DNA from 3 places in the Streptomyces sp. CA-251387 genome. Region 1 is predicted to be linked to each of the others. Evidence: riboswitches for the same ligand, from Rfam matches in the RefSeq annotation. Region 1 holds a riboswitch; each other region holds the start of a gene.
What was found. A riboswitch is a leader RNA that binds a small molecule or an ion and turns the genes downstream of it on or off. The one in region 1 is predicted to bind cobalamin.

Region 1 (3,264 bases):
ACGACACCGCCAACGCGATGGCCACGACCATCTCGACCGGTGCGCTCAAGCCCAAGGTCGCGGTGGCCATGTCCGCCGTGCTGAACCTTGTAGGCGCCTTCCTCTCCGTGGAGGTCGCCAACACGATCTCCAAGGGTCTCGTCGACGAGACCGGCATCCGGCCCGAGGTCATCTTCGCCGCGTTGGTCGGCGCGATCCTCTGGAATCTGCTGACCTGGCTGGTGGGCCTGCCCTCCAGCTCCTCGCACGCCCTCATGGGCGGTCTGATCGGCGCCACCATCGCCTCGGCGGGCGTGGGCGCGGTCCACGGTGACGTGCTGGTCACCAAGGTCCTCATCCCGGCGATCGCGGCCCCGCTGGTCGCGGGCATCGCCGCGATGCTGGCAACCCGCCTGACGTACTCCCTCGGCAAGAAGGCCGACGGCCAGGCCTCGGCGAAGGGCTACCGCGCCGGCCAGATAGCCTCCGCCGGCCTGGTCTCGCTGGCCCACGGTACGAACGACGCGCAGAAGACGATGGGCATCATCACCCTCGCCCTGGTCGCCGGCGGCACCCTCGCCCCCGACTCCGACCCGCCCATGTGGGTCATCCTCTCTGCGGGCGTCGCCATCGCGCTCGGCACCTACCTCGGCGGCTGGCGCATCATCCGCACCATGGGCAAGGGCCTGACCGACCTCCAGCCGCAGCAGGGCTTCGCCGCCCAGACCAGCGCCGCGACGGTCATCCTGGCCTCCTCCCACCTCGGCTTCTCCCTCTCCACCACGCACTCCGTCTCCGGCTCGGTGATGGGCGCGGGCCTCGGCCGCAAGGGCGGCGTGGTCCGCTGGTCGACGGCCACCCGCATGTTCGTCGCCTGGGGCCTCACGCTCCCGGCCGCCGCCCTGGTCGGCGCGCTCGCCGAGTACGTGACGGGCTTCGGTGCCTGGGGCACGGCCCTCGTCGCGATCTTCCTCGTCACCTCCAGCGCCGCGATCTGGAAGATCTCCCGCCGTGAGGTCGTCGACCACACGAACGTCAACGAGACCGACGAGCCGGCCGGCGTGGTGACCACGGCCATGGCCGCCGTGACGCCGCCGCCGGCGGGCACGGTGACCGAGGACCTCACGGCCACGATCCCGGCCCCGGCGACCGAACCGGCGACCTCGTCGGCCACCACGGTCTGAGCCCCGCCCACCCGGTAACGAAGGAAACAGCAGTATGAAGATCGACTGGGCGGCTCTCGGCTCCGTCTTCGGCGTCAGCCTCGTGGTCACCGTGGCCCTCGTGGGCCTGTTCACCCTCGGCATCGCGGGCCTGTCCCGCCAGGAGAAGGCCTCGGCCCAGGGCGGCTCGGCCGCGCTCGCGGTCACCGGCGCATACGCGTGCTTCGCGGCGTGTGCGGCGGCCGTGGGGTACGGGATTTATCTGATCGTGGCCTGACACACACGGCCGTCGTGGCCTGACACACAGCGCGCGGGAGCGCGCCGGAGCACTCGAGGTGCGGGACGGAACACCGTCCCGCACCTCACGCCTGTGTGGGCCTTCGCACACTCTCCCTTCGCAGGTCAACAGCAAGTTGACGCCCCTTCGGGCCCCGTGGTGGACTGCCGGAGCCATGTACGGCGGCAGGAGAGGAAGCCGGTGTGAATCCGGCGCGGTCCCGCCACTGTCACCGGGGTAGATAGCCCCGGGAGCCAGGAACTCTCACCGCCGGTCTCGTCGAACCAGGGCGTGGACACCCTGAGTGAGGACATAACGCGATGCTCGCCTGCCGATCGAGATGCAGTGTCGGACCCTCGTCTGAGCCGACGGTCGGCTGACCCCGATGCGTGCCGATCGCGTCTTCGCGTACGGCGCCGCCGCCGGACTTCTCGGTGATCTGCTGCTCGGCGACCCGCGCCGGGGGCATCCGGTCGCCGCGTTCGGGCGGGCCGCCGGGGCCGTGGAGCAGGTGTTGTGGCGGGATCACCGCGGATGGGGCGTGCTGCACACCGCCGTGTGTGCGGGCAGTGCGGTGGCGCTCGGCGCCGCGGCGCAGCACGTCGTACGCCGGTCCCGTACCGCCTCCGTCGCGCTGACTGCCGCCGCCACCTGGGTCGTTGTCGGCGGGACCTCGCTCGCGCGTGAGGCGCGGGTCATCGGGCGTGCCCTTGAGGCGGGGGACGTCGAGGGGGCCCGGGAGCGGCTGCCGCATCTGTGCGGGCGGGATCCGCAGGCGCTGGATGCGGACGGGATCGCCCGGGCCGTCGTCGAGTCCGTCGCCGAGAACACCTCCGACGCGGTGGTGGGGGCACTGGTGTGGGGGGCCGTCGGCGGTGTGCCGGGCCTTGTCGGGTTCCGGGCCGTGAACACCCTCGACGCCATGGTCGGGCACAAGTCGCCTCGTTATCGGCGCTACGGGTGGGCCTCGGCCCGGCTCGACGACATGGCGGGCTGGCCGGGCGCGCGGCTGACCGCCGTGCTGGCCGCCGTCGCGGGCGGTGACCCGCGGGCGGCCGTACGGGCCTGGCGTGCCGATGCCGCGAAGCACCCGAGCCCCAACGCCGGGCCCGTCGAGGCCTCGTTCGCCGGGGCCCTCGGGGTGCGGCTGGGCGGGACGCTGTCGTACGGCGGGCGGGTCGAGCACCGGCCCGTGCTCAACGGCGGCGCCGGGCGGCCCGTTCGGGTCACGGACATCGAGCGTGCCGTACGGCTCTCGCAGCGCGTGAGCTGGCTCGCGCTGGGCGTGTGCGCCGGCGCGCGGCTCCTGAAACGAGGCCGCACCAAGAGAGGACGTACGTCATGACGGGTGGTGGGCTTCTCGTCGCCGGTACCACCTCCGACGCCGGGAAGAGCGTCGTCACCGCCGGGATCTGCCGGTGGCTGGTGCGGCAGGGCGTCAAGGTCGCGCCCTTCAAGGCGCAGAACATGTCCCTCAATTCGTTCGTCACGCGCGAGGGCGCCGAGATCGGGCGGGCGCAGGCCATGCAGGCACAGGCCTGTCGCGTCGAGCCGACCGCGCTGATGAATCCCGTGCTGCTCAAGCCCGGTGGCGAGCAGAGCAGCCAAGTCGTGCTGCTCGGCAAGCCGGTGGGTGAGCTGAGCGCACGCGGGTACCACGGCGGGCGGCAGCAGGCGCTGCTGGGGACCGTGCTGGACTGTCTCGCCGAGTTGCGGGGCACGTATGACGCGGTGATCTGTGAGGGGGCGGGGAGTCCCGCCGAGATCAACCTCAGGCGCACCGACATCGTGAACATGGGGATCGCCCGGAATGCCGGGTTGCCTGTGCTGGTCGTCGGTGACATC
Region 2 (3,264 bases), 5.7 Mb from region 1:
GCCGGTGTGCCCGAGTCGGGCGGCCTGGGCGTCCCGGATGCGCCGTACGGAATCCAGGAGCAGGAAGCTCATGCGGTACGTCACCAGGGCGACGTCGACGACGGCCGCGGGCACACCGGCCTTCACCAGGCGGGGCAGCAGGTCGGACATCGGCGTGGTGAAGGCGAACAGCAGCACTCCGAGGGAGGCGGCCGAAGTGCGCAGCAGCAGCTCACCCGCCTGCCGCGGGCCCTCGGCGGCGAGGGACACGAAGCCCTCCGGCCCGCCGACCTGGACGAGCAGCGTGGCCGCGCCGGTCACGCAGAAGCCCAGCGGCACGCGGTAGGCGCGCCACAGCCGGCGGCCGGGCACGCCGGCCGGTCCCAGCAGCACGCTCAGGGCGGTGACCAGGACCAGCGCGGCGCCCGGCCACGGCGGCAGCGAGATCGCGAGCACGGTGAGGCCGAGCCCGAGCACGGCCTTGTCCACGGGGTGACGGTGGCGCCAGCGACTGCTGTGCGCCGCCGCGTCGATCGGCAGCACGCGGGCTCAGTCCTGTTGTTCGGCGGGAGGTTTCCCGGCGGTGCCACCCGGCACGCTCCCGGCAGTCCCGCTGGGCGCGCTCTCGGACTCCCGTTCCCGCTCCAGCGCCCGCTGCTCGCCCTGGCGCCGTCCGCGGTGCAGGCCGAAGTAGTAGGCGAGGACACCCGCGCCGAGGGCCGCCTGGAGGGAGAACAGGGCCGACTCGATCTCACCGGACGGCGGCTCGTACAACGGCGAGAACCACGGCTGGTAGTCCGGCTCGATCTCGGTGATCGCGGTCTCCGCCTCACCGTCGGCGCCCGTGAACGGCTCCTCCTTGTGGTCGCCGAGGCCGAGAGCGAGCGGCAGCACGGCGAGCGCGGCCACGACGAGCAGCAGCAGAACGTTGATCTTCGTGTTCTTGCTCATCGGGCCACCGCCTCGGTCTCGGTCCGGGACCGCTCCTTGCCGACGAGCACGCCCAGCCGGGTCAGTTCGCCCTTGCTGGACTGCACCAGCAGCCGCATCACGAGGACCGTCAGCAGTCCCTCGCTCACCGCGAGCGGCAGCTGGGTGACGGCGAAGATGGAGCCGAACTTGCCGAGCGCGCCCAGGAATCCGCTGCTCGGGTCGGGAAAGGCGAGCGCCAGCTGGACGCTGGTGACGCAGTAGGTGGACAGGTCGGCGACGAACGCCCCGAAGAAGACGGCGACCATCAGCGGCACGTCGTACCGCCGCAGCAGCCGGTAGATGCCGTATCCGGCCCAGGGCCCGACGATCGCCATCGAGAAGACGTTGGCGCCGAGCGTGGTCAGGCCGCCGTGCGCGAGCAGCAGCGCCTGGAAGAGCAGGGTGATGGTGCCCAGGACCGCCATGATCGGTGGCCGGAACAGGATGGCGCCCAGTCCGGTGCCGGTGGGGTGGGAGCAACTTCCGGTCACCGAGGGCAGCTTCAGCGCGGACAGGACGAAGGTGAAGGCGCCGGAGGCGCCGAGGAGCAGTGTGCTCTCCGGGTGCTCCCTGACCTCACGGGTGAGGGAACGGACTCCGTGGACGACGAAGGGCGCGGACGCGACGCCCCAGGCGACAGCGTGCGCCGGAGGCAGAAAACCCTCGGCTATGTGCATGGCTCAGCAGACCCTCTCCAGCACCTCGTGGATGGTTGACGCGCCTTGGCCGGTCTCCTGGCTGACGGGTACCACCGCCCGTGCCCCGCCTTCCCGGGTCGCAAGAACCCAGTGGCTGCCCGTCAGGGCCGGAGCCGGACTTCCCGATTCACAGTGGCGAGGGCCGCACCGGCATCACACCGGATTTCCCGTTCACCAAGGCGTGGTGACAGTAGTGCCCGCACCGGCCGCCTGACAAGCGCGCCTCGGGGGCGCAAAGGGGGCGTTCACCTGCTTCGAGATGAGTGGCTCGGCTGGAGTGCCGCATCAGTGGCATGGTTTGGGCGCTGTTTAGTGCTGTGACCGCATAGGTTCGCCGGGTCGGCGGTCGTGGCGGTTGGATGTGCGGTGACTGACCGACCACGAGGGGCAGAAGCTGCAGCAGATCGTGCGCCGGGGCAGCACGAGTTCGGTGCGCTACCGGCGGGCGATGATGCTGCTGGCCTCCGCTGGAGGGGGCACCGGCAGCGGATGATCAGGCGGATCCCGGCGGCCCGCGGAGCGGGTATATGCGGCGCTGATGTGTCCTCAGACGCCCGCTTCCACCAGGTCGTCGGTATGGAAGGTGCGGCGGTAGGAGGCGGGTGAGACACCGAAGGTGGTGCGCATGTGGGCGCGCAGGGAGTTGGCGGAGCCGAAGCCACAGCGGTGGGCGACCAGGTCGATGGACAGGTCGGTGGTCTCCAGCAACTGCTTGGCCAGTTCCAGGCGTTGCGCGGTGAGCCACTGCACGGGGGTCATGCCGACCTCGTCGCGGAAGCGGCGGGTGAAGGAGCGCAGGCTCATCCGGGCGTGTTCGGCCAGGCGGTTCAGGGAGAGGGGTTCGCCGAGGTGTTCCAGGGCCCAGGCGCGGGTGGCGGTGGTGGTGCCGACGGTGGGTTCGGGCACCGGGCGGTCGATGTACTGGGCCTGGCCGCCGTCCCGCCAGGGCGGGACGACGCACATGCGGGCGGCGCGGTTGGCGGCGGCGGCGCCGTGGTCGCGGCGGATCATGTGCAGGCACAGGTCGACGCCGGCGGCGACGCCCGCGGAGGTCAGGACGTCGCCGTCGTCGACGAAGAGGACCTCCTCGTCGACCTTGACGCGGGGGTAGGCGCGGCGGAACTCGGGAGCGAGGCCCCAGTGGGTGGTGGCGGGCCGGCCGTCGAGGAGGCCCGCAGCGGCCAGGACGTAGGAGCCGGCGCAGATGGACACCAGGCGGGTGCCGGGCCGGATGCCGGCGATGGCCGCGGTGACCTCGGGCGGCAGCGGGCCGCCGCGGCCCAGCTCGGGCATGGCGTGCGTGGGCGGGACGATCACGGTGTCCGCGGCGGCCAGGGCCTCGGGACCGGCCGCGGGCTGCACGGTGAACCCGGCGTCGCTGAGGACCGGGGCGCCGTCGGCGGTGCAGACGGTGACCTCGTACAGCGGGCGTGAGCCGGGGTCCAGGACGCTGCCGAAGACGCGGGAGGGGATGCCGAGTTCGAAGGGCGGGACGCCGGGCAGCGCGAGGACGGCGATGCGGTGCCGCCCGGCCGCGTCGGCGCTCGGGTCGGGGAGGGGGTCGGTGCACGGCCACTGCATCTCACTCATGGCCAGATCCTGTGGCCAGACGGCC
Region 3 (3,264 bases), 4.2 Mb from region 1:
GGAACTCACCCGAGAGCGTCTCGCGCTTGAACAGGTTGGAGACCTGCGGCTCGATGCACTCGTACACGCCGGCGATCGACGCGATGGTGGCGGTCGGCGCGATGGCGAGCAGGAGGGAGTTGCGCATGCCGGTGGCGGCGATACGGCTGCGCAGTGCCGCCCAGCGCTCGGGCCACGTCAGCTCGACGTCGTAGTGGTCGGGGTGCAGGACACCACGGGCCGTACGCGTCTTCTCCCAGGCCGGAAGGGGACCGTTCCGCTCGGCGAGGTCGGCGGACGCCTCGTACGCGGCGAGCATGATGCGCTCGGCGATCCGCGTGGAGAGCTGCTTGGCCTCGGCCGAGTCGAAGGGCAGCCGCAGCTTGAAGAAGACGTCCTGCAGGCCCATCGCGCCGAGGCCCACCGGACGCCACCTGGCGTTCGAGCGGCCTGCCTGCTCGGTCGGGTAGAAATTGATGTCGACGACGCGGTCGAGGAAGGTGACGGCGGTGCGGACGGTGGCGTCGAGCCGCTCCCAGTCGATGTCCTGACGCGTCGGGTCCACGAAGGCGCCCAGGTTCACGGACCCCAGGTTGCAGACCGCCGTCTCCCCGTCGTCCGTGACCTCCAGGATCTCCGTGCAGAGGTTCGAGGAGTGGACGACATGGCCGGGCAGGGCCGTCTGGTTGGCGGTGCGGTTGGCGGCGTCCTTGAAGGTCATCCAGCCGTTGCCGGTCTGCGCGAGGGTGCGCATCATGCGGCCGTACAGGTCACGGGCGGGGATGGTCTTCTTGGCGAGCCCGGCTGCCTCCGCCTTGCGGTACGCCGCGTCGAACTCCTCGCCCCACAGGTCGACCAGCTCGGGCACGTCGGCGGGCGAGAACAGGCTCCACTGCTCGTCGGCGTTCACGCGGCGCATGAACTCGTCCGGGACCCAGTGCGCGAGGTTGAGGTTGTGCGTACGGCGGGCGTCCTCACCGGTGTTGTCGCGCAGCTCCAGGAACTCCTCGATGTCGGAGTGCCAGGTCTCCAGGTAGACCGCCGCGGCACCCTTGCGCCGGCCGCCCTGGTTCACCGCGGCGACGGAGGCGTCGAGCGTCTTCAGGAACGGAACGATGCCGTTGGAGTGGCCGTTGGTGCCGCGGATCAGCGAACCCCGGCTGCGGATGCGGGAGTACGACAGCCCGATGCCGCCGGCGTGCTTGGAGAGGCGGGCCACCTGGTGGTAGCGGTCGTAGATGGAGTCCAGCTCGTCCTTGGGGGAGTCGAGGAGGTAGCAGGACGACATCTGGGGGTGCCGGGTGCCGGAGTTGAAGAGCGTGGGGGAGGAGGGGAGGTAGTCGAGGCGGCTCATGAGCCCGTAGAGCGCGGCGACTTCGTCGACCGACCTCACCGTGTCGTCCTCGGCGAGGCCGGCGGCGACGCGCAGCATGAAGTGCTGGGGCGTCTCGATGACCTTGCGGGTGAGGGGGTGCCGGAGCAGGTACCGGCTGTGCAGGGTGCGCAGGCCGAAGTAACCGAAGCGGTCGTCGGCGGCCGGGTCGACGAGCGCGTCCAGGTGGGCGGCGTGGAGACGCGCGAACTCGGCGGTCCGGTCGGCGATGAGGCCCTCGCGGTGGCCGACCGCGACCGACTCGGTGAAGGACGTCACGCCCTGCGAGGCGGCCTCGGCGGCGATGGAGATGGTCAGCAGCCGGGCGGCCAGCCTGCTGTAGGCGGGGTCCTCGGAGATGAGCCCGGCGGCCGCCTCGGTGGCCAGCTCGCGCAGCTCCGCATCGTCGGCCCGCGAGGACCGGCCGCGCAGCGCGGCGGCGGCCACCCGGCCGGGGTCGGCGTCGGGGAGGTCGGCGGTCAGCTCGGTCAGGGTCCGCAGCAGCGCGGCACCGGGACCGTCGGCCGCCGCCATGGTCGCGGACGGCGCTGCTGAAGCAGGATCGGCTGGCGCGATGGTCACGTGGGGCTCTCCCTCGCTCGGCACGGGGCCTCGGCGAGGGCAGGGGGCAGCACACGAGCGCACGCGGCGTCGCGTCCACCGGCCCATTCCACGAGGCCCGGACGTCGGGCACACCGACCGGATGGCCGGGTGCACTGTCGGCAGGTCCTCGGACTGACTCCTGTGCACGGCGTTTCTGGGAACAGACATGCACAAGTACACCGTTGCGGGACAGTTCCGGATTCGCACCGGATTCCCCTGCGGCGACAGCGAGCATGAGCATACATCTTGTGCTCACCCGCCACGCCACCCCCAGATGTTGTGTCGCGGTGGTTTCAGAGCGTCAACTCATAGGTGAGAAGAGTGATGTCGTCGAGGTGCGGGATCGGATTCCAGTCCCGCTCGGGTGTGCGGACGAAGCCCAGACGTTCGTAGATGCGGTGGGCGCCGTGCATGGTGCGCTGGGTCGACAGGACGATCCGGACGCAGCCCTCCGTGGCCCGTGCGCGGGCGACACAGGCACGTACGAGGGCCTCGCCGGCGCCCCGGCCGCGTGCCTCCCGCGAGACGGCGAGCATGCGGATCTCCGCCTCGCCGGGGCCGGCTATGTCGGCCATGGGGCCGCCGGACGGTACGAAGGTGACACCGCCGACGACGCGGCCGTTGTGCACGGCGGCCAGCACCTCGGCGGCGGCCGCCCGCTTGGCCACGTCCCTCAGCTCGCCGAGGTACTCGTCGCTGTGCCCGAAGTCGAGCAGTCCGTCCTGGAGGTAGGCCTGCGCGGTGATCTCACCGAGGGCGTCGTACTCGCCGGGTTCCACCTGCCGGATCACGATGTCCATGGTCCCGAGTCTGCCGGACGGGGATGGCCGCGGGCCCGGGGTTTTCGACCGGGTTGCGGGGCGTGCTGCGAGTGCTTCCATGGAGGTAGGTGTCGGCGCCCGCGGTCCCTCCGTTTCGAGAGCCCTTCTCGGAAGGAGACGCATGATGACGAGGGTCGTCCGTCGCCCGCCCGGCAAGGAGCGGCCGCGCAACGCGCCGATGGCGACACTGGCTCCGAGGCGGGCGGCCGGCTGGGCCAGACGCGGCTTCCTGGGCCACTGGCACACGCTGACGATCCGTCTGGAGGCCCGCCGCGGCACCACCCGCCCCAGGAAGTGGCGCCGATGGGTCTCCTACACCAACGTCACCCGGGCCATCTGGCTGGTGGCCGCACTCGCGCTGCTCGCCTGGTGCGTGGAGGGCCTGTACATCCTGATCTCGCAGGACACGACCGGCTTCGAGCAGTGGCGGCAGGGCAACCCGGGGTTCGAGACCGTCATGCGCTTCGTCGGCCCGGTGCTCACCGCGTC

Region 2: linked by a shared signal. The riboswitch ahead of ACQEV2_RS34750 (energy-coupling factor ABC transporter permease) and the one ahead of ACQEV2_RS09285 (cobalamin biosynthesis protein) in region 1 are both predicted to bind cobalamin.
Region 3: linked by a shared signal. The riboswitch ahead of ACQEV2_RS28445 (ribonucleoside-diphosphate reductase subunit alpha) and the one ahead of ACQEV2_RS09285 (cobalamin biosynthesis protein) in region 1 are both predicted to bind cobalamin.

The regions. Positions count from the first base shown of each region.
Region 1 covers NZ_JBNJMJ010000001.1:2,095,147-2,098,410, forward strand. The annotation lists gene ACQEV2_RS09275 (anion permease) at 1-1,163, shown strand, start outside; gene ACQEV2_RS09280 (hypothetical protein) at 1,198-1,419, shown strand; cobalamin riboswitch at 1,563-1,702, shown strand; gene ACQEV2_RS09285 (cobalamin biosynthesis protein) at 1,805-2,764, shown strand; gene ACQEV2_RS09290 (cobyric acid synthase) at 2,761-3,264, shown strand, end outside.
Region 2 covers NZ_JBNJMJ010000001.1:7,824,574-7,827,837, forward strand. The annotation lists gene cbiQ (cobalt ECF transporter T component CbiQ) at 1-522, opposite strand, end outside; gene ACQEV2_RS34745 (energy-coupling factor ABC transporter substrate-binding protein) at 529-930, opposite strand; gene ACQEV2_RS34750 (energy-coupling factor ABC transporter permease) at 927-1,628, opposite strand; cobalamin riboswitch at 1,659-1,843, opposite strand; gene ACQEV2_RS34755 (GlxA family transcriptional regulator) at 2,196-3,239, opposite strand.
Region 3 covers NZ_JBNJMJ010000001.1:6,323,472-6,326,735, forward strand. The annotation lists gene ACQEV2_RS28445 (ribonucleoside-diphosphate reductase subunit alpha) at 1-1,933, opposite strand, end outside; cobalamin riboswitch at 2,056-2,230, opposite strand; gene ACQEV2_RS28450 (GNAT family N-acetyltransferase) at 2,248-2,754, opposite strand; gene ACQEV2_RS28455 (NACHT domain-containing protein) at 2,897-3,264, shown strand, end outside.